Regions from separate parts of the Lysinibacillus sp. RS10 genome, predicted to be linked through region 3. Evidence: riboswitches for the same ligand, from Rfam matches in the RefSeq annotation. Region 3 holds a riboswitch; each other region holds the start of a gene.

Region 1 (5,604 bases), 1.6 Mb from region 3:
TGTTTATCGTTGTATGGATCTTCGGAGTGATGCATAAAAAAGGAATGCATTTCTGGAAATGGCCTGTGGCACTGATTTTAAATGGCGTTGTGGCACCATTACCGTTTTACTTTATCATTAGTCCGGCATTTTATTGGGCATCTCTTACTAGTCTTCCGTTGGCAACACTAATTAATTTAGTCATCGTTGCAGTTGTAATGCCAATTTTATCTAAAGTATTTGTGCGTAAGGCAGGGCGATTACATTGAGAAATGCCATAAAAGTAGGTGAGCTGATTGCTACGACAGATAATGCCGCAGCCATTGGTGAAAAACCACAAGATGTTGTGTCTGCCTCAGATCAACTCACGGCATACTTGACAGCACGTGTTACTTTTTTAGAGCAGCTTGCCGCAAATGCTTTACCTACACATGTCCTACTCGCTAATTTTTCAGGGGATGCGGCATGGTCTCGTTATGTGGCAGGTATTCAGCAAGTTTTTGATGAAGCTGGTCTTATTTGTCCACAAATAGACGGTAGCACTGAGTCCAATATGCCGACTGTACAATCTGGTTTGTCCATAACGATGCTTGGTGAACAGCAGCAACGTACACCATATAAGCATGAACATCTTATTTGGTATACATATGGACTGCCGCTTGTTGGCAATGAAGTCCTTGCACAGCCTGAGGATGTTGCCCAGCTACAGCCTATTTTTCAGGCATGGAAAGAGGAAATTGTACAGCAAGTTTGGCCAGTTGGATCAAAAGGTTTGCAAGCAGAATTTACCCGTCTTTTTGGTAATCAACAGGTCAAAAGTTCGTTAAATGTTGAGAAAACGGCTGGTCCATGTGCAGTCATTTTACTCGGAATACATCCAGAAAAAGAGCAGCTGGCACAAAAAATCTTTCTTAGAAATTTTGAGAAACTACGTAAAACTGCATTGTAATTGGGCTTGCTTCGAGAAAAAGTAGTGCGTAAAAAAAATCAAGGGGCAAAACACCTATTGCAACAATAAACACAATATGTTAGATTTGTTTAGAAATTAAAACACAATATATAGTATTTTGGACGAGCGGTACCAATGTGGTTTAAAAGGGAATTCGGAAAAAGAGTCATCTTATGCCGAAGCTGTCCCCGCAACTGTAAGTGCTGACAAATGATGAAGAGGCCACTGTTAACAATGGGAAGGCGATCATTTGGAGGAAGCATGAGCCAGGAGACCTGCCGATTGTTCAAGACAGCGACACATTCTTCGGGGATTGAGAAGTGGAGGCGAGAGATTTGTTCACTTCTTTGTGTGCATGTCCTTCATTTCCATTTCCGATTTTACAGCGATCACGCAACCGATAGAGGACGCGTGATCGCTTTTTGTGTTGTCTGGAGAAAGAAAGGGAGAGTATGTGTATATGACAATTCAAATCGAACAGCAAATTGCTAAGCTAAAGAAAAGTTACACGGAGGATGAACTTGAAAGTTTTGTAAGGTTATCGGATCGATGGCTACGAAAAAATGACGATGCCACATTTGAGGCATGGGCGGATGCGATGATTTTACAAACGCTTAGCCTAATTGATGAAGAGGAGCCATATTGGACATTTGTTGCAGCGCAAATTTATTTAGAAAAATTATATGACCAGTTTGCAATGCGTCGCGGTGTTTCAGTAAAAGATGTATATCAGGTTTTCCCAGCACAATTAGCACGCTATACAGAGGCTGGTTTGTATCATGAAAGTTTAACAACAAAATATAGTGAGCAGGAGCTTCAGGAACTTGCTACATATTTAGAACAAAGTCGAGATGAGTTATTTACATATATTGGCTTAAAAACATTAATGGATCGCTATGTTGTCCGTGATTATACGAAAACTCCTGTAGAGTTACCACAGGAACGTTGGATGGTCATTGCGATGACATTGATGCAGGATGAAACAGAAAATCGTTTACAAAAGGTGCGAGAGTCTTATTGGGCGATGAGTAATTTATATATGACTGTAGCCACTCCGACATTATCGAATGCAGGGAAAACGCATGGCCAGTTATCTAGCTGCTTTATCGATACAGTAGATGATAGTTTACAAAGTATTTATGACACAAATACAGATGTTGCAACATTATCGAAATACGGTGGGGGCATTGGCGTTTATATGGGCAAAATTCGTAGCCGAGGCTCATCTATTAAAGGTTTTAAAGGTGCATCAAGTGGCGTATTGCCTTGGATTAAACAGCTTAATAATACGGCAGTTTCAGTCGACCAGCTTGGTCAACGCCAAGGAGCTATTGCGGTCTATTTAGATGTTTGGCATAAGGACGTCTTTACGTTTTTAGATTTACGTTTAAACAATGGGGATGAGCGTTTGCGTGCCCATGATATTTTCACAGGATTATGCTTACCGGATTTATTTATGGAGACAGTTGAGGCACGTGGGGAATGGCATTTATTTGACCCACATGAAGTACGAGAGGTCATGGGCTTCTCATTAGAAGATTTCTATGATGAGAAAAAAGGTGACGGCTCCTTCCGTACAAAATATGCAGAATGTATCGCCAATCCTTTATTAAGCCGTGAAGTCGTACCAGCGATCGATATTATGAAGCGTATTATGCGCTCACAGCTTGAAACAGGCGTGCCGTTTATGTTCTATCGAGATGAAGTCAATCGCATGAACCCGAATAAGCATGAGGGGATGGTTTACAGCTCGAACCTGTGCACAGAAATTTTTCAAAATATGTCACCCACTGAATTCGAATCTATTACCCTTGAAGATGATGTTATCGTAACACGTCGTAAGCCTGGAGATTTCGTTGTATGTAACTTATCATCTATTAATTTAGGCAGAGCTGTACCGGCTGGTGTTCTAGAACGATTGATCCCGGTGCAAGTACGTATGCTAGATAACGTTATTGCTCTAAATACAATTCCAGTAAAACAAGCAGAACGTACGAACTTACGCTACCGCGGTATCGGGCTTGGAACATTTGGCTGGCACCACCTATTAGCTTTGAATGAAATTCAATGGGAGTCTGAGGAAGCTGTAGAATTTGCGGACAAGCTATATGAGGAAATTGCCTATTTAACGATTCGTGCTTCTAACGATTTGGCAAGTGAAAAAGGTGCTTACCCATTATTTGAAGGCTCAGATTGGCATACTGGTGCGTATTTTGACAAACGTGGCTATGACAGTGATAAATGGAATGCGTTACGCGCAGCAGTTGCTGATAACGGTATGCGTAACGGCTATGTTATGGCAGTTGCCCCTAACTCATCAACATCTATTTTAGCGGGTAGTACGGCAACGATTGATCCAATCTTCCAAAAGAGTTATTCAGAGGAGAAAAAGGATTACAAAATTCCAGTAACCGTACCAGATCTATCACCGACGACGACTTGGTATTATAAATCAGCTTATTTCATCGATCAAAATTGGACAATCAAGCAAAATGCTGCACGAGCTCGTCATATTGACCAAGGCATTTCACTTAATTTATATGTTCAAAATACGATTAAGGCAAAGGATTTACTAGCACTACATATGAACGCTTGGGCGAGTGGTGTGAAAACGACTTATTATGTACGCTCAACGTCTGTAGAATTGCTAGAATGTGAGTCTTGTGCAAGCTAGGAGGAAGTAACGATGACAACGATTACGAAACGACAAATTATGGATAAAGAAGCGCCGAACCGTTCAACAGGGATTGTGAACGGACGCTCTTCTAACATTTTAAACTGGGATGATGTGCGTTTTAGCTGGGCTTATCCAAAGTATAAAAAAATGCTTGGTAACTTCTGGACACCATTTGAAATTAATATGAGCAATGATGTCAAGCAGTTTCCTGAGCTATCAGCAGTTGAACAGGAATCATTTTTGAAAATAATTGGTTTACTAGCACTTTTAGATAGTGTACAAACAGATTTTGCTGGTAAAGTAGCAGATTATTTAACAGATTCAAGCTTAAATGCATTAATGATTATTTTAGCGCAGCAAGAGGTTATCCATAATCACTCTTATTCCTATGTGCTATCAAGTATTGTAAACAAAAATGAGCAGGATCGTACGTTTGACTTTTGGCGTACGGAGCCTGTGTTAGAGCGACGCAATGATTTCGTTATTAAAGGCTACCATGCATTTTCGGAAGAGCCATCTGTTGAAAATATGCTAGAAGCGATTATCTATGATGTGATTTTAGAAGGTTTATTCTTTTATTCTGGCTTTGCGTTCTTCTATCATTTAGCACGCAATCAAAAAATGGTGGCCTCGTCAACGATGATTAATTATATTAATCGCGATGAGCAGCTTCATGTCGATTTATTCATCAAAATTTATCAAGAGCTATTAGCGGAATATCCTGAATACGATACACCTGAACGAGCAGCACGTGTACAGGAAATATTCCGTGAGGCCGTACAGCTAGAGGTAGATTGGGCCAATGAAGTGATTGGCGATAAAATTGATGGCCTCGATGTGGAAGATGTCCATGATTATGTGCACTTCTATGCCAATGTTCGTTGTAATCAGCTTGGCGTTGAGCGTCCATTTGAGGGCTATCGCAAAAATCCATTGAAGTGGGTTAAAGCTTACGAGGATGTGGACTTAGGAAAAACGGACTTCTTCGAGCAACGTTCGCGTCAATATGTGAAGGTTAATGTAGAAGATAACGGGTTTGATGATTTGTAATGCTAAATACACCTCAATGTTGAAATAACATTGAGGTGTATTTTTTTGAGAGTGCTCAGGGTAGGGGAAACGCTTAGGTAAAAGAAAGAGCTGCTCGGGCTAAACTGCAATAAACAGTAGGCGTAGATTTATATTATCGTACTAAACTATTTCTCACTAAAAATCGATCATTAAATGTGATCGGTACGCCTTTCCCGTTCTTTTCGGCGTGAATATGTAAATGTGGTTCGCTTGTATTTCCCGAGTTTCCTACTTTCCCAAGTATTTGGCCCGTTGTTACTTTTTCTCCTTTTTCCACCACTATGCTGCCTTTTTGCATATGGGCTAATAAAACGGTAGCATCATAGTTCTCACATAATAAGGCGACCTGATTGCCCTCAGGGTTTTCCGGATCAGATTTAGGAGGAGGGAGATCAGGTAAACCATTTTGTATGTTGACTACTTTTCCGTTACATGGACTATACAAATCCTCTGTGAATATTTGATACTTATCCAATTCTTCTGGATATAGTCCACTTGCGCGGGTTCCAAGCGTATTTAATTTTAAAATGTCTAACGCATATTTTTGGCCTGGATGGCCTTGATGATAGTTCATTAATACCTGATTGCCACCCTGTCCGACATAATAGGTGCCATTCTTAAGTGGGAAAGATAACTCAATTCCTTTTTCGGCTACTGTATAGCTTTTTACAATCAAAGCATTATAAGTACCAAAAAACAAAATAAGGACAATAGATATACCAATTGAAAACTTTTGATTTAGTGTATATTTTATTGTAAACGGTAAATTCCTTACCCTTTTCCAAGAAAAAATGAAAGTGACAATCAAGAGAATCAACCAAAGAAAGCGAACATAATATCCGACCCAACCCCAGTTTCCTGCTTGAAATAACCAAACGATTAGTGCTGTAGTCACCAATGAGTCCAACAACCATTCGAGTTTACTTTT
Region 2 (5,604 bases), 990 kb from region 3:
CATATCAAACTGTTTCATTCACTGCACCTCCCTCTGTTAATAAACATTCTTATTTATATTCTATATAACAATTCGCTATAATACCAATTTTCGCACTAGGAAATGTCATCAGCTAATCTCAAGCTGAGTGATGTAAGGCTATATCCGAGCACTTCTTCATCGAAGCGGAGCACTTTACCTCCCCAACCGAGCAACTATCATTAGATTCACCCAACATCAAAAAAGCTGCCCTTGATAAAGGACAGCTCTAAAATACTTTTCAATATAGATTATTTAAATAACTCAGGATATGCTGCTTTTGCTACCAGCTCAACAGCTTCACCAATACGTGGACCTGGACGGTTTGAAATATCAGTATCTATATAATAAACCGCTTTGTTTTGAATGGCTGTGATTGAATTCCATCCATCACGTGCAAGAATTTCTCCCACTGAGTTTTCTACATATCCTACTGTTGTTAAAATGACTTCTGGATTTTTCGCAATGACATCTTCCTCAGATACCTTTGCCCAGCTTTGAACGTCAGCAAATACATTTTTCACATTTGCAGCATTTAAAATCTCTTGTTGGAATGTACCAGAACCAGCTGTATAGATGTCTGGCTTTGGACCAATTTCTAAGTAAATATTTTTTGGTTCTTTTACATCTTTGACTTTTGCCTGGACTTCCGCAATTTTAGCTTTAATATCTTCATTTAACTTTTCGCCTTTATCTTCAATTCCCATGACAGATGCAATTTGTTGGATATCCCCGTAAACATCATCAAATGAAGCAGCCGATTGGATGGCAAAAACTTTAATTCCTGCATCTTCAAGAGTTTTTAGCGCATTTAAGTTTTCATCATCACCACCAGTTGTATAGGAAATAACAACATCTGGCTTTAACGCTAAAATACGCTCACTATTGAAAGTTGTAGCAGTAGAGACGCGCTCAATTTTTTGCGCTTCTTCTGGATACGTATCATACTCTGTTGCACCAACGATTTTATCGCCAACGCCTAGAGCAAATAAAATTTCTGTATTACTTGGTTGTAATGAAACAATAGTTTTAGGTACTGCATCAAACGCTACTTCTACACCACGATCATCCGTAACTTTATAGCTTGTGCTCTCAGTTTGTTGCTCGTCCTTAGAAACAGTGTCTTTGTTAGCATTCTCTTTTGTGCCGCAGCCTACTAATACGAGTGCTAACATTAATACAGAAAGCCATTGTAGATTAAACAATTTCTTCATTTCATTGATTCTCCTTTTTCTTTTTCATTGGGTATGACTTACTAATAAACGGTATTTCAGCAATACCAGCGCGCTGATTCATATAGACAGCCATAACAAAAAATATATTGGCTAGTAATCCTAAAAAATCAAATAGAATAGCTGGTACTTCCCGTTCCTCAGAAACTTTGTGTAAAATACGGAATGATTTTTTCGCCTCACTACGACATACATGTAATGCAGCAGCAGCCTCTGTTCCTTGCGGTAATACAAAATTCTGAATCTCATCTTTCACATGACTAACATAAAAATCATAACGATCACTAAGCCACGCTAAATCATCTTCAGTTACTGCTAATTTCCCTCGGACGGAGCCATTTACATGGTAAGCCATTGGCAAAAAAGTTAATAAATCATCTGCCACTACCCTTACTGTCTCTTTATTTACTGCTACTAAAGCGACACCCATATGTGTTGTAAGACTATCTGTTCGAATTTCAAAATCTACTGTTGATGCCTTTTCACGCATAAATGGATAGCAAGAATAACGTGCATCTTTTTTCAAATCTAGTCCCCGCTTTCCTTCGTGAAAAATTCTTACTAAAAGTGAGTATACATAAAAAAACGTCGACCCTACTCCTAAGGGACGACGAAAATAGCATAAATAGTGTCGCATAGACACGACAAAGCCTATGTATTTGCCGCATATCCTCCTAGCTTCCGAAGAGTATCTATACGTTCAAATAAAGGTTGGTCTCCTGGCTTGTACATCCAATCATGTCATGAGTCATAAAAACCTTCCCATCCGATATTTCGACAGTGGTATATCTTTTATGATTCCTGTACTTACAGTTGCGGAAACAGCTTCGGTCTTTCACCGAATTCCCAATTATGCTTGTTAACACCTTTATTTTGCAAGAATAATTCACTTGTAAAGCAGTTTAACACATATTGATAGGAAAAAATAGCTTTGAAATGCACGGAAAACACATGAATACGAACAATAGTAAACCTATTTCTACATAGCTATACAAAATGATTCTCTAATCTAAATTCAAGAGATTTAAAGTTATGGCTCTTCAACTTGACTGCACATTCTGCGGGGGAACGCTCTCTGCAAACGTATCCTCCCTCCACACTAGGTGCTTTCATCAGCATACATCTTTAATCAAGAACAGATTCTAGTATTGATTCAAAGTTTTATAAAATTTTTTCAATAGCTTGCTCAACATCTAGCTGTGAATCTGTCGGTTCAAAGCGGGCAACTGTCTTACCATTTATATCTATTAAAAATTTCGTAAAGTTCCAGCGAATATTACGACCGTCTAAAAAACTAGGCGCAATTTGAATAATTGCTTCCGCTAACATTTTTTCCTGCATACTTGCCTTGCCAAATTCGCGATAATCTATCTCGTGCTTTAAATAATTGAATAATGGGTGTGTCGCATCTCCATTTACCTGCACCAGTTCAAAAATTGGGAATGTTACACCATAGTTGATTTTACAAAGGTGTGTAGTTTGTTCGCCATCCTCAGGATTTTGATTATCGAATTGATCACAAGGAAAACCTAAAACGACAAAATTATCCTTCCCATATTTATCATACATTTTTTGCAAGTCTTCAAATTGATATGTAAAACGGCACTTGTTTGCTGTATTAACGATTAACAGCGTTTTTCCTCGATAAGTTTCCATTGATAATATCTCACCGTTTGGCTTCTTGACTAAATAATTATAAATGCTCATTGTTTAACTCCTTTTATTTTTTCCTATTTGTCAGGTGTGGTGATGGGCCTTAAAAATAGGCATACGTTAGCACAAAAAATCCTATGATCGGTCAATAATAAACCTATATTTTCCTACTCAGCACGCCTGATATATTATAAACTATTTCTCTATTAGCGAAAGAATTTTCACAAAACAAATAGCCATTCCACGTCTTTAATGGATGGCTTTCATATATTTCTTTTTGTATTTAACATCTTTTTCTTCCGCAATTAAACGCTCCGCAATTTTTAGTAGCTTCGGGTCTTTCGTTTCATCAAATAGCTTTTTAAAAGATACAATAATATCATAGCGCATTAATGCCGGTTGTTTTTCGTCTAAGCATGTTTGAAATCTTTTTGCCAAATATGAAACGACTAAATCTCTTTGTACTTTCCCCGCTAAACCTATTTTCCAAATTGCCTGCAAAGTATGTCTCGCCGTTTCTGTTTTTTCATCATAGGTCACTGCCCAAATCTTTAAGAAATCCTCTAATACTCTCTCTTCTGGATCACTTTTTGCTGCCAATGCGCATAAAATTTGTGCCGCGCTTGCACGAACATGCCCATTTTTGTATGTAAGAGCCTGAACAAGTTGTTCCCAAACTGCATATGTCCAATCAACTGGTTCCTGCATTATTTTCATCAATTCTTCGTAAGATTCATATTGAATATCGCTGTCACGTTCTGTTAAATTACTAAAAAGTTGCATAATCTTTTTTTCCATGATTCATCCCTACCTTTATTGTTTCAGACCGTAATAATATTTTTATGTTTTATGGTACACTAAACTTACTTTGCGCAAAGAAGGTGAGTTTATGAATAAAATTAATTCTAGGAAACTGATTTTTAGAATGATTATGATTATTACTTTAATTGTAGCTGCATATTTTATTATCCCAGTTTCCGTTCCCGTTATATTAGCTGGTGTTACTGCATTTTTTTTAGAGCCAATTGTTATGTTCTTTAAACGGAGATGGAAAATGTCTCGAAAAATTGCAGTTGCGTTTATTTATATAGTGAGCGTTATTTTCATTACCATTATTTGCTATTTTACTATTACACAACTTATGTCGCAAATAATTTCAATTTCAAAGCAAGCTCCCTATTATATTTCAAAACTATCAGAAATGTGGCTTAGTATGCAAGAAAACATTTCTAAATACACAGAAGACTTCCCTCCTGAAGTAAGTGCCTCGCTTCAAAATACAACAATGGATTTCATAAAGAAAATCGAAGAATCTTTTTTAAACTTTTTTAATTATACTAAAGTTACAGCCTTCTTTGCTGAAATCCCAAGCCTATTTATCAGTCTTCTCGTTTATACGATTGCTCTATTTTTATTTATGCTAGATTTACCCAAGTTAAAACAGATCACCTATAAATATTTAAAGCCTAGCACTGCAAATAAATTGAAAATCGTCGCGAATCGTTTAAAGGATGCTATTTTCGGCTATATGAAGGCACATTTACTCGTTAGCTTTATTATTGGGGGCGTCACACTTATTGGGCTATTACTAATCCAACCAAAATACGCAATAACGATGACAATTATTATATGGCTAATTGATATTATTCCTTTCCTCGGTTCTATTATTATTTTGGCACCATGGGGGCTTTATCACCTGTTAGTAGGAAATATATCTATAGCTGTAAAATTATTCATCCTAGCTGCTATTTTACTCATTATTCGTCGAGTAGTCGAGCCTAAATTAATGGGTCACCATATCGGTTTATCAACTTTACCTACATTAATTGCCATGTTTATTGGTCTTCAGTTATTTGGTGTGATCGGTTTACTCGCAGGACCTTTTGTCATTATTTTCTTTATTGCATTAAAAGAAACAGGTATTATCAAGCTGAATTTTAAAATATAGCATTTTATATAAACATCAATTCAATTATCCCCCAAACAAAAAAAGTCATCTTTGTATTTTTCTTTACAAAGATGACTTTTTTGTCATTTCAAACGTCTATATAATGTAAGGCTTATTGAACACGACCGAAGCCTACTAAATATTGGTTCCACCAGTCAAGTGACTCAACGACAACACCCTTATTTTGAGCGTCAATCATCGTGTTGTTACCTAAGTAAATACCAACATGCGCTACACCTGAACCATAGCTGAAGAATACTAAGTCACCTACACGGGCTTCACTTGCTGAAATACGTTGTGTTGCTGAATATTGTTGTGATGCTGTACGCGGTAAAGATACACCTGCTTGCTTGTAAGACCATTGTACAAGACCTGAGCAGTCAAATCCTGTCGATGGGTTATTGCCGCCCCAAACATAGCTAGTGCCTAGGAATTGCTTCGCAGTGGAAATAGCATCACCTGAAGATGCAGTCCCTGCGCCAGACCCAACAACGACTTTTTGTGAATTACCTTTTTTACCATCGCTATTATTGTTTTCATTGTTACTATTGCTATTATCGTTACCATTGCCGTTTGTTGCTTGTACAACTGGAGTAACTGCTTGAAGTGCACGTAAACGAGCTGCTTCTTCCTCTGCTTTTTTACGTTCTTCTTCTAAACGTTCTTCTTCTTGTTTCGTTGCAATTTCTGCCTTTAATGCAAGAGATTTCGCTTCGTTTTCAGCTTTTTTTACTTCCATTTCGCTTTCCTTTT
Region 3 (5,604 bases):
GCTGCAAGAGGTTGAATATGTAGCGCAGCATGCAGACGCTAAAGCTATTCTAGTTCATGAAGCAATTTTTGCGGCAGTTGAAAACATCACGGTCGTTCCTTTAAAAATCAAAACGGGGCAAGAGCATGCTGGTTGGTTAAACTATGAAACACTTATTCAACATGCAAGCATTCAAACAATTGATTGTCAGTTGAATGAAGATGATGTCTCGACGATTTTATATACATCGGGTACAACGGGAAAACCAAAGGGTGTGTTGTTTAGCTATCGTAATATTTTAACTGTAGCGCAAATGATTGCAGTAGAAATGGAAGTAAAGCCTGAAAGCCGAATCCTTCTCATGATGCCGTTGACACATTCAGCGCCATTACATTTATTTTTAATGGCAGGCGTACTTGTAGGCTCAACAAATGTGCTAACACCAACATTTACACCTGATTTGTGTATTGATTCAATCGAGCAGGAAAGGACAACGCATTTCTTTGGTGCACCTGTCGCCTATTTGCTAACTGCTCAAATGCCGAGATTGCAAACAGCAGATTTATCTTCGATGAAATGGTGGATTTATGGAGGTGCGCCGTTATCACAAAATGAAATTCGCTTGATAGAAAAGGCTTTCCGAACAGCTCATTTAACTTGTGTTTATGGTTTGACGGAGGCTGGTCCAAGCGGTTCGTTATTGTTTGGTAGGGAGCATGAAACGAAGGCGGGGAGTATTGGTCAGCGTGCACCACTTGGCACGGAGCTGCGTATTATCAACGACAATGGAGAAGGTGTCGGCGTTGGTGAAGTTGGAGAGATCGTGTTATTTGGTGAAGGCAATATGTTGGGCTATTACAAGGATGACATCGCAACAAAGGCTGCATTTATAGATGGCTGGCTTAAAACAGGAGATTTAGCGCGTATGGATGAGGGTGGATATATTTGGATTGTTGATCGTAAAAAGGATGTTATTATTTCAGGCGGTGTTAATATTTATCCGAAGGAAATAGAAGATAGTATGTTAAGCTATGACGGGATTATTGAGGTAGCTGTAATAGGTGTTCCGCATCCACAATGGGGAGAAACGGTGAAGGCCGTCTATGCTTCTAAAAAGGCAATTGCTGAAAATGATCTTATAAATTATTTAGAGGAGCGTCTTGCTAAATATAAAATACCACGCCTCTTTGAACAAATGGAAGCGCTACCACGAAATGCAGCAGGCAAAATATTAAAACAATCTTTGAAGGGACAAGAGGTGAGATAGCATGAAGGTTTTACAGCAGGCAGAAATGAAAACAACGAATTTTTTTAAAGATGACGATACACTTCATAAGATTTTAGAAATGATGCTAGATCAAGAGTTTGCAGAATATGCAACACGCGAGCTAACAGATTTCGGAGGGCTCTGTGCTGGAGATATTGATGTGAGAGCGAAACATACGGATAGAGAGGGTGAACCTCGCTTACAAAGGTATAACGCATATGGTGAAGAAGTGTCAGAGGTCTGGGTTAATGATGGCTATAAAAAAACGATTGAAGAGACATACAATACCGGTATTGTTGGCTATGTGCATAAGGATATTCCGCAATTAGGTAGAAAGGGCAACTATGTGTATAGCTTTGCTCAAGGCTATATACTGTCCCATACTGAGCCAGGCTTTTACTGTCCTGTTACTTTAACAATGGCAACGGCTTATTTACTCGATCATTATGCAAGTGATGAAGTGAAGGAGCGCTTTTTACCACATGTTTGTGCAACAGGAGATACTGAGTTATATGAGGGAGCTACATTTTTAACGGAGCGTCAAGGTGGTTCTGATGTTGGCGCGAATGTTGTAGAGGCGAGAAAAGACGGCAACCAGTATCGTTTATTTGGTGAGAAATATTTCGCATCTAACGCAGGAATGTGTGGAGTAGCGATGGTATTGGCCCGTATGGAGGGGGCACAGACAGGCTCAAAGGGCTTGACGTTATTTGCGGTTCCATGGCGGAATGAGGATGGCACTGTGAATAACCTCCGCATTCGACGTTTAAAGGATAAACTTGGCGTTCGCGCAGTGCCTTCTGGTGAGGTGGAATTTGATGGCGCACTAGCTTATGTTGTCGGTGAGCCGAATAAGGGGATTTATTATATGCTGGAGGCACTTAATTTATCAAGAATTTGCAATGCAGTTGCTTCTATCGGCATTATGCGTCGCGGTTATCTAGAGGCGAAGCATTATGTAACCAATCGTCATGCATTTGGTAAGCCTTTAACGCAATATCCTATGATTCAAGATACATTAGGGAAATTTGCTGCCAAGCTTCATGTAGAAGTTGCCACTGTTTTTGATGTTATTCAGCTGTACGATAAAGTAACAAGTGGACAGGGCAATGAACAGGACATCATTATGAATCGCTTGTATATTGCTATCATGAAAAAAGAAACGGCAGAGCAAGCGGTACATTATGCTAGTGAAGCAATTGAATTGCACGGAGGGAATGGCTATATAGAGGATTTTGTTACACCTCGCTTATTAAGAGATGCACAGGTGCTGACTGTATGGGAAGGGACTGCCAATATTTTAGCATTGGAGCTCATTCGTTTAGTAGATAAGTTTCATGCACATGAATTATTTGTTCGTATCATGGAGGAACGTCTAGAAAAACTAGCTGACAGTCCATTAGTAGAAATTGTAGCAGAGCGATTAGTAAAACTAGACTTGACTTTGCAAACATTTAGTCGTTTGGATGAAGCAACGAAAACATTTGAGGCTAAAAAGGTTGCAGAAAAAATGGCACATGTATATGAAAGTGTTGTAGCAGTCGAATGGGCACAAAAATTCGGCGGTAAATATGAAAAGCTAGCAGATATTTATTTAGAGAGTACATGGTCATTGCGAGAAATTGGTGAGCCAATGAAAACGGTACAGTATTTTTTAGATATAGTCTGATAGATTAGAGGCTGGGACAAAAGTATATTTTTATAGCAAGATTAAAAAAAATCACATAAGAAAAGCGCGAGAAATCAACGTTTCTAAAATTGATTTCTTGCGCTTTTTAAGGTATTGTCCAGTTTTATCCCAGCCTCTTTTTTTTTCATGTATAATTATATCAACTGAAAATTATAAAGGTTCTTTACTTATGTAAAGTGAAAAGGGAAATCGGTGTTATTCCGATGCGGTCCCGCCACTGTATGTGTGAGTTTTTTCAATCTGCGCCACTGAAAATTTCGGGAAGGCTTGAAAAAGCGAATGAAGCACGAGCCAGGAGACCTGCCTTTATAGAAAACACGTTGCGGCCTACGAGGATAGGGTGGTGGATTTTGTATACGTATTTTTGTGCAAATTTGATCCCCTCATCTTTTTTGATGAGGGGTATTTGTTTTGTAAGATGGATGTCGATAAATTCTCAATATTAGGCGATTTCAAGCCAAAATGTATCGATAAATCAGAAGAACAAGTCGTTGAATATAGGCACAGATAGACTAAGGGGGAGAGCCTTTAAATGAGTAGAACGATTATAGCCTATGTAACAGCAATTACGCTTCTAATTATTAGCATCTGGTGTGGCGTAGCGATAGGCTCAGTTCATATTCCACTAGAAGTATTGTGGAATAAGGCGGCTGATGAGACAGCTGCCAATATTTTATGGAAAATTCGTTTACCTAGAGTCCTGTTGGCGGGACTTGTCGGAGCATCTCTTGCCATTGCAGGGGCTGCTTTTCAAGGCTTACTAAAAAATCCTTTGGCAGATCCTTATACGTTAGGTGTTTCCTCTGGTGCATCAGTTGGCGCAGTGATGACGATTTTCTTTAGTATATCAATCCCGGTAGTAGGCCATTATGCATTACCAATCTTCAGTATGATAGGTGCAATATTAACGATGGTAGCTGTCATGGGCTTTGCTAGAATAGTAGACCGCTCACTAAAAATGGAGACTCTTATTTTAACAGGGATCATCTTTAGTTCATTTTTAGGTTCCTTAATTTCCTTAATGATTGCATTATCTGGTGAGGAGCTACGACAAGTTATGGGATGGTTGCTCGGCTCAGTATCGATGCGAGGTTGGCCTTTTGTTCAAATGATTATTCCGTTTGTGATCATTGGCTCAATTATGCTTTGGACACAAAGACGCGAGTTAAATGTTTTGTTATATGGAGAGGAACGCGCGAAACATTTAGGTGTTAATGTTAAGCGTAGTAAATATATAATTTTGGTAGGCGGGTCAATGTTGACAGGAGCAGCTGTAGCAGTTTCTGGTACGATTGGTTTTGTTGGCTTAGTTGTACCCCATATGACGCGGATGCTTTGGGGTTCAGATCATCGTCATTTATTGCCATTATCATTTTTAAATGGGGCAACTTTGCTCATTATTTGTGATTTAATAGCACGAACAATTATTATGCCAAGAGAGCTACCAATTGGCGTAATTACTGCATTTATTGGGGCGCCCGTTTTTTCTTATATTTTTTATAAGCAACGTAGAAGCAAGGGGGGACGGGCATGATTGTTGTTGAACATCTTTCTGGTGGCTATGAAGATGTGCCGATCGTTCAGGATATAAGTTTTTCCGTTGAAAAAGGAAAAGTACTAGGGATTTTAGGACCGAATGGTAGTGGGAAATCCACACTATTAAAAGTAATGAGTGGCATACTGCCAGCAACTGCAGGCACTATAGTAGTAGACGGTAAAAATATTAGCGCTTATAATGCACGTGCATTGGCAAAAAAAATGGCAGTGCTACCACAATTACATGCGAATGCCTTTTCAAACAGTGTACGTGAGGCGGTATCACTTGGACGTTATCCCCATCAAACAGGCTTCTTTTCAAGTTGGACTGAACGAGATGAACAAGCAATCCAACATGCAATGCTGCAAACAGGTGTGAAACGCTATGAACAGACATCGATGGAATTTTTGTCAGGCGGGGAACAACAAAGAGTTTTTGTAGCCCAGGCTCTTGCGCAAACGGCGGAAATATTACTGCTAGATGAGCCAACGAACCATCTAGATATTGCCCATCAACGTCAAATTTTAGATATGGTACGAAAGGAAGCAATTGAATGCGGTTTAACCGTTATTATGGTACTACATGATATGAATTTAGCTTCCCTTTATTGTGATGAATTATTACTAATGGAAGGTGGAAGGATGCGAGCATTTGGAGCGCCACATGAAGTATTAATTGCTTCGCAAATTGAAGACATCTATCATGCGCGAGTAGCAACTTATGCACATCCTGAAATTCCAAAGCCTCAAATTACAATGATGCCAGCCTCAGTCGAACATCAGCAACGTGCTGTCATCAAAAACGAAAATTTCACTGTTACGGAGCATTACATTCAGCTTCAATCAGAGTTGCCGTTAAAAACGGTTTCCTCAGCTGTACATAATCCCGGTATTGGTTGGTATGATTGCTTATTAAATCGCTCTGTACCAATAGATTATGTCATTAGTGATGTAAAGAAAGAGGTCGCTGAATTTTTACAAAAGGAGCATTTTTCACCTACCAGTACAGTCGTTATGTTAACAGCTGTTCCGACAAATCTTGTAGCTATAAATGAATTTAAAGCTCCTTTTGGTAGCCTATTTGTTGCTGTTACAGCTGGAGTCGGCAATGCCGTTGATGTGTCACGTGCTC
Region 4 (5,604 bases), 2.5 Mb from region 3:
AATTTGGAGTGTAAGATCTGTCAAAGCATGGGTTCCATCTGCATAAGCGTAGGATAATTGTTTTAGTTCAAAGTATAAATCTGTCATCAGAAAAAACCTCCATAAATGATAAGGGAAATAAAAATAGCAGCCATACCTAGCCAGTTTTTCATGGAATAGGTAACATTCTCCTGCCAATAGACAGTTTCTCCACCGCGTGCCTGCATTGCATTGTTTAGTTCACGACTTCGCTGAAACATCTCGGCAAATAAAGCTGCAATTAGCATTGAAATTGAGCGTAGCCATTGCATAGGGGAGCGGTAACCTAATCGAGCCTGCTGGGCAAGATGAATTTTTTGCATACTGTCTAAAAAAATAAAAATAAATCGATACGTTAGTTCCACTAGCTCTACAAATAAAGTGGGAAGTCGCCATAGTCGTAGAACATAGCAGATCGATTGTACGGATGTTGTAAGAATTAAAAAATACAAACAGCTAATGCTACCAAGGACGATGAAAAAAAGCTGCTGGGCTGTTTCTATACTCACGCGCCCTACAAAAATTGTCCAACCGTTAATAGAAAATGACCAAATATGTGTAGGGAGAGTGCTTGTTGATGGGGCTATAGAAATTAAAATTGATACTAAACTAGAAAGTAAAAAAAATCCCGGTAGTAATAGCAGTTTTGCATAATATTTAACTGGGATTTTTGCGCTTAAAATGGTAAAAGCACTCATTACAATAAATGTAATGAGTGAAATTCGTTCATCTCTCATGATCAGCGACAATAATAGTAGTCCTAAGGATAACGTCATTTTTTCTAGCGGATGAACTGACGCTAGCTTATTCAAATAAGCATACTTATCAATGAGTAACATATCGTTTAACCTTCTTTATGTTTGCCGCGCATAAAGCCGATGAAATAGCCGATAAATCCAGCGCCGATAGCAGCTTGTAGAGCGAATAATAAGCTTTCAATTTCACCACTTGGTGGCTCCCAAATGCTTTCAAACCATGGTTCGTAGTCAGCGTTAATTTCACCAATTGCTGCTTCTGCTTGGCCATCAGCACCCTCAAATTCTGCACCCTTTTGGATAAAAAGAGGAATGATAGCTAGAAACACAACAATTGCCAAGAGCAGTAAATTTTTTTTCATTTTAGTGTGCCTCCTTAGCTGAGAAAACACGTAATGCTTTTAGTTCGCTCACATTATATTTTTTCAAGAAATTCATAACGATCACTGTTAAAATTCCTTCACTAACCGCGAGCGGAATTTGTGTTAATGCAAAAATACCAGCAAATTTTGTGAATGATGCCATAAATCCTCCTACTTCAGAAGGGAAGGCAAGAGCTAATTGTACAGATGTAACAACATATGTACCTAAGTCACCAAGCATTGCTGCTAAAAAAACAGCTATTGAAAATGATAGCCCCATTTTTTGTGCGCCCTTAAATACAGAGTAAGCAATAATAGGACCAACAATTGCCATAGAAAATGCATTTGCCCCTAATGTTGTAAGCCCACCATGTGCTAAAAGTAAAGATTGGAATAATAAAACGATTGTCCCAATCACACTCATAGCTAGTGGTCCAAAAAGAACAGTCCCAAGTCCAACTCCTGTCGGATGCGAGCAGCTCCCCGTTACAGAAGGAATTTTTAAGGCTGATAATACAAAGGCGAAGGCACCGGATAAACCTAGTATCATTTTTGTTTCAGGATTTTCATCAATGGTTTTACGAATAGAGCGTAATCCTAAAATAATAAATGGGATCGATAAGACCCACCAAAAAATTGCCCATTCAATCGGCAAAAAGCCCTCCATGATATGCATAGCAAATGCACGATTTGGCACAAATAAAAATGCCAGCAAGAAATAACTAAGCTTCCAACGTGAGAATTTCAAAATCTCTCCTCCTAACATTATATTTTTCGAATGTAGCGTGCGAACGATATCAATTTCGCCTTGGCGTAATTGCGTCCGGAGGCTTTATTTTCATTCAGGAGGTGTTTTGGCTATATCTGTAAACATCTACCACCATGAGATGGAGTCTCTTCTGAATGAAAATAAAAAGCACTTCTCCGACTTTGGAAAAGTGCATAGCTAAAAGAGGCAAATAAAATTTTAATCTGCTAAGCCGCACACCTATCCTCGTAGGTTGAAACGATCACATATTTTTCGGCAGGTCTCCTGGCTTTAGTTCAACGTTTTATAGGCCTTCCCATCCTTTGGACAGTGACATGATCTATAAAACTCCCTAGTACAGTGGCGGGACCGCGCCGGACTTGAACCGGCTTCCCTTTTAAGCGAAATGGTATACACTTCGCACCGAAAAAGAATGAAGTTGTGAGATTTCACGACAAAGTGTAACATGAATTTCCACATATATGCTATACTTTTTATAAAAATTTTAGAATTAAAGGTCAATGTCGAAAATTCAGATAAATACAGATAAAAATTTCGTGTTTTCTCTGAATTTTTAATAAAAATGTCGCAATTTGAGAAAGAAATATTGAAATTTTTAAAAATTAAGATATGATAGAGACAGTTTTCTATCACAATCAATTATGCCTCGGCATAATTGCGTCCGGAATCGGCTTTGTGCTTGCACAAAGAACTCCTTTCCGATTTCGTGACATCCGCCGGAGGCTTTAACTTCTTTCAGCGGATGTTTGGACACTTGCTGAAAAATAAAAACCCGTATTCATCTCACCACCTATACAGGTGGGAGACTTGCTGAAAGAAGTTAAACAATTTCATATAAAACATCAATAAGTGCTTGAATATTTTCGAGATAATAGGGAAATCGGTGAAAATCCGATACAGCCCCCGCTACTGTAATAGCTGATGAAATCGCAAATGCCACTAGTGAAAACTTAGGAAGGCGCGAAAGTAAAAGGAAGCTTAAGTCAGGAAACCTGCTTATTGTGATAAATGCATGCAAACTTTTCGGAGGGAGAAGTTGAAGCGAGAGCGAGTACCTGTATATATTCGTTTTAATTTGGCTTCTACTAAACCTTTACTCTTCGTCTAGAGTAAAGGTTTTTTCTTTTTCCTAAAAGCAAATGAGGGGAGAACAACAATGACAACTTGGAATTTAGAGGGGATGAAAACGCATCTTTTTATTTGCAATGGCAGTAGCTGTATGAAAAAAGATGCAGAGGAAATTACACAGGCAATCCGTGATGAAATACAAATGCAAGCGCTTGATCAGGACATACATACGACTAGGACACGCTGTAATGGTAGATGTAAGGATGCATGTGTTGTTATCGCTTATCCTCAGGGGAATTGGTACCGTGTGCCGACTACAGAGCATGCGCGGGCACTTGTACAAGATTTAAATCATGAAGTATTACAAAATGAGCATGTCTTTACACTGCGTGAAGGTTCGTTACAGCGTACAGCACAAACAACAGCCATTAAAGGCATTGAAAAGGTGAAAGAGGGGTAACAAAATGGCGCAAAAAGGAAAGATTTTCGTAGTTGGTTTTGGACCTGGGGATTTTAAACATATTACGACTCGTGCTGTTGAGGCACTTCAACAAAGTGATATGATCATAGGCTATAAAACATATGTTGAGCTTATTCAGGATTTAGTAAGTGCAAAGTCAATAGTTAGTACTGGTATGACAGAAGAAGTTTCTCGTGCACAGGAAGCGGTGCGCCAAGCAGAGGCAGGAAGTATCGTATCGGTTATATCGAGCGGTGATGCTGGCGTTTATGGCATGGCGGGATTAGTGTATGAAGTTTTAATTGAGCTAGGATGGACGGAAGCAACGGGTGTTGAAGTAGAGATTGTTCCAGGTATTTCTGCTATCAATTCATGTGCAAGTTTACTAGGTGCCCCGATTATGCATGACGCCTGTACGATTAGTTTAAGTGACCACTTAACACCTTGGAATTTAATTGCAAAGCGAGTAGAAGCAGCGGCAATGGCTGATTTCGTTATTGCTCTTTATAACCCAAAAAGTGGCCGTCGTACGAGACAAATCGTAGAGGCACAACGAATTTTATTAGAATATCGTTCTCCAGATACACCGGTAGGACTAGTGAAAAGTGCGTATCGTGAACGTCAGGAAATTACGATGACGACTTTAGCAGAAATGCTAGAACATGATATTGGCATGCTAACAACTGTTGTTATCGGGAATTCATCAACGTTCTTCTATGACAATAAAATGATTACGCCACGTGGTTATCAGCGTAAATATACACTCGGCGATGAAAAACAACCGTTACGGCCACATCAACGTCTAAAAGAAGAAAATGAACCATGGGCAATGAATCAAGAAACAGGTCAGGCTCGTAATGATTTTGCGACAGATCCCAATGCCAATCGTATTAAGCCCAGTTTAGCCATAACATCAGAACCAAAGCCTAAAAAAAAGTCATCACTTGAATTGGCGACAACAGCACTAGCAATGGTGAAGGGAACAAGTGCAGTGAGGGTAACTCCGAAACTTGTTCAACAAAAAATGGAATCCATTTTTGAATTAGCTGTGAGTCCAGGAGTAGCCAATAAGTTCTTTACTCCTCAACAAATGATGACGCTAGCAGAGGTAGTTGGAGAAGAAGGAACGATGGAGTATACACCAGACCATCAAATTCATCTGAAAATTCCAACGACTGATCCTGCAGTGATTACAGCAAAGCTTCGAGAAGTTGGCTTTTTACTAGCACCGATTGGTGACGTGCTATCGTTAAAGGCTTGTGATTTCTGCTATGGAGAAAAGACTGATTCGATTCCTTATGCGGAAGAGATTCAGGAAAAGCTTGGCGGTATGTCGTTACCGAAAACGTTAAATATAGGCTTTAACGGCTGTGGTATGGCATGTTATCGAGCGGTATTTGATGATATTGGTATTGTGTATCGCAAAAGTAAGTTTGATGTTTTTATTGGGGCTAAGCCAGTTGGTCGTACAGCACATGCGGCCCAGCCTGTTGTGGAGGGTTTAGAACCTGAGCAACTTATACCGCTGATCACAGATATTATCGAAGAGTATAAAGCAAATGCACATCCAAATGAACGATTGTTTAAATACTTTAAGCGTGTGAAAAAGATACTTCATTTTACGTATCAGGATATGTCTTCAAAAATAAAAGTTGAGCCAGCTCCGTGCGGCGACTAGTGAGGAGTAATGAGGATGAAAGCAATTTTATTTGTCGGCCATGGGAGCCGTTTAGCAGCAGGAAATGATGAGGTACGTACATTTATTGAGCAAATGACACCTCGTATTGATGATAGTTTTTTAGTAGAAACATGTTTTTTAGAGTTTGCTTCGCCAAACATTGAAGAAGGTATTACGAACTGTGTCAAGAAGGGCGCTACTGAGGTACATGTTATTCCGATTATTCTTCTTCATGCGGGACATTCAAAACTGCATATTCCTGCAGAAATCGAGCATGCGCGTGAGCATTATCCAAATATTACATTCACATATGGCCAAACAATTGGTGTCCATGAAGAAATATTTGCGATTCTAGAAGACCGCCTAGCAGAGATTGGCTTTAATGCGGAAGAAGAACATAAGGATACTGCCATTTTATTAATTGCACGAGGCGGCAGTGACCCATATGCGAATGGTGATTTTTATAAAATTACACGTCTGCTATGGGAAAAACT

What was found. Region 3 has a riboswitch for cobalamin ahead of ACB089_RS21995 (FecCD family ABC transporter permease). Riboswitches for the same ligand answer to the same signal wherever they lie in the genome.
Region 1: another riboswitch for cobalamin. It lies ahead of ACB089_RS14200 (ribonucleoside-diphosphate reductase subunit alpha); the one in region 3 lies ahead of ACB089_RS21995 (FecCD family ABC transporter permease).
Region 2: another riboswitch for cobalamin. It lies ahead of ACB089_RS01180 (hypothetical protein); the one in region 3 lies ahead of ACB089_RS21995 (FecCD family ABC transporter permease).
Region 4: another riboswitch for cobalamin. It lies ahead of ACB089_RS09645 (energy-coupling factor ABC transporter permease); the one in region 3 lies ahead of ACB089_RS21995 (FecCD family ABC transporter permease).

What each region holds. Positions count from the first base shown of each region.
Region 1 is NZ_CP167122.1:2,775,910-2,781,513, reverse strand. Features, by position in the region: gene ACB089_RS14210 (ECF transporter S component) at 1-248, shown strand, start outside; gene ACB089_RS14205 (hypothetical protein) at 245-928, shown strand; cobalamin riboswitch at 1,039-1,226, shown strand; gene ACB089_RS14200 (ribonucleoside-diphosphate reductase subunit alpha) at 1,389-3,602, shown strand; gene ACB089_RS14195 (ribonucleotide-diphosphate reductase subunit beta) at 3,615-4,655, shown strand; gene ACB089_RS14190 (M23 family metallopeptidase) at 4,789-5,604, opposite strand, start outside.
Region 2 is NZ_CP167122.1:200,605-206,208, reverse strand. Features, by position in the region: gene ACB089_RS01190 (tyrosine-protein phosphatase) at 1-18, opposite strand, end outside; gene ACB089_RS01185 (ABC transporter substrate-binding protein) at 270-1,232, opposite strand; gene ACB089_RS01180 (hypothetical protein) at 1,234-1,776, opposite strand; cobalamin riboswitch at 1,942-2,135, opposite strand; gene ACB089_RS01175 (glutathione peroxidase) at 2,412-2,957, opposite strand; gene ACB089_RS01170 (hypothetical protein) at 3,153-3,701, opposite strand; gene ytvI (sporulation integral membrane protein YtvI) at 3,793-4,851, shown strand; gene ACB089_RS01160 (NlpC/P60 family protein) at 4,964-5,604, opposite strand, start outside.
Region 3 is NZ_CP167122.1:4,375,118-4,380,721, reverse strand. Features, by position in the region: gene ACB089_RS22005 (class I adenylate-forming enzyme family protein) at 1-1,246, shown strand, start outside; gene ACB089_RS22000 (acyl-CoA dehydrogenase family protein) at 1,248-2,915, shown strand; cobalamin riboswitch at 3,076-3,259, shown strand; gene ACB089_RS21995 (FecCD family ABC transporter permease) at 3,469-4,470, shown strand; gene ACB089_RS21990 (adenosylcobinamide amidohydrolase) at 4,467-5,604, shown strand, end outside.
Region 4 is NZ_CP167122.1:1,885,691-1,891,294, forward strand. Features, by position in the region: gene ACB089_RS09630 (energy-coupling factor ABC transporter ATP-binding protein) at 1-87, opposite strand, end outside; gene cbiQ (cobalt ECF transporter T component CbiQ) at 87-857, opposite strand; gene ACB089_RS09640 (energy-coupling factor ABC transporter substrate-binding protein) at 863-1,135, opposite strand; gene ACB089_RS09645 (energy-coupling factor ABC transporter permease) at 1,137-1,883, opposite strand; cobalamin riboswitch at 2,141-2,326, opposite strand; cobalamin riboswitch at 2,735-2,919, shown strand; gene ACB089_RS09650 (ferredoxin) at 3,061-3,432, shown strand; gene cobJ (precorrin-3B C(17)-methyltransferase) at 3,437-5,110, shown strand; gene ACB089_RS09660 (sirohydrochlorin chelatase) at 5,126-5,604, shown strand, end outside.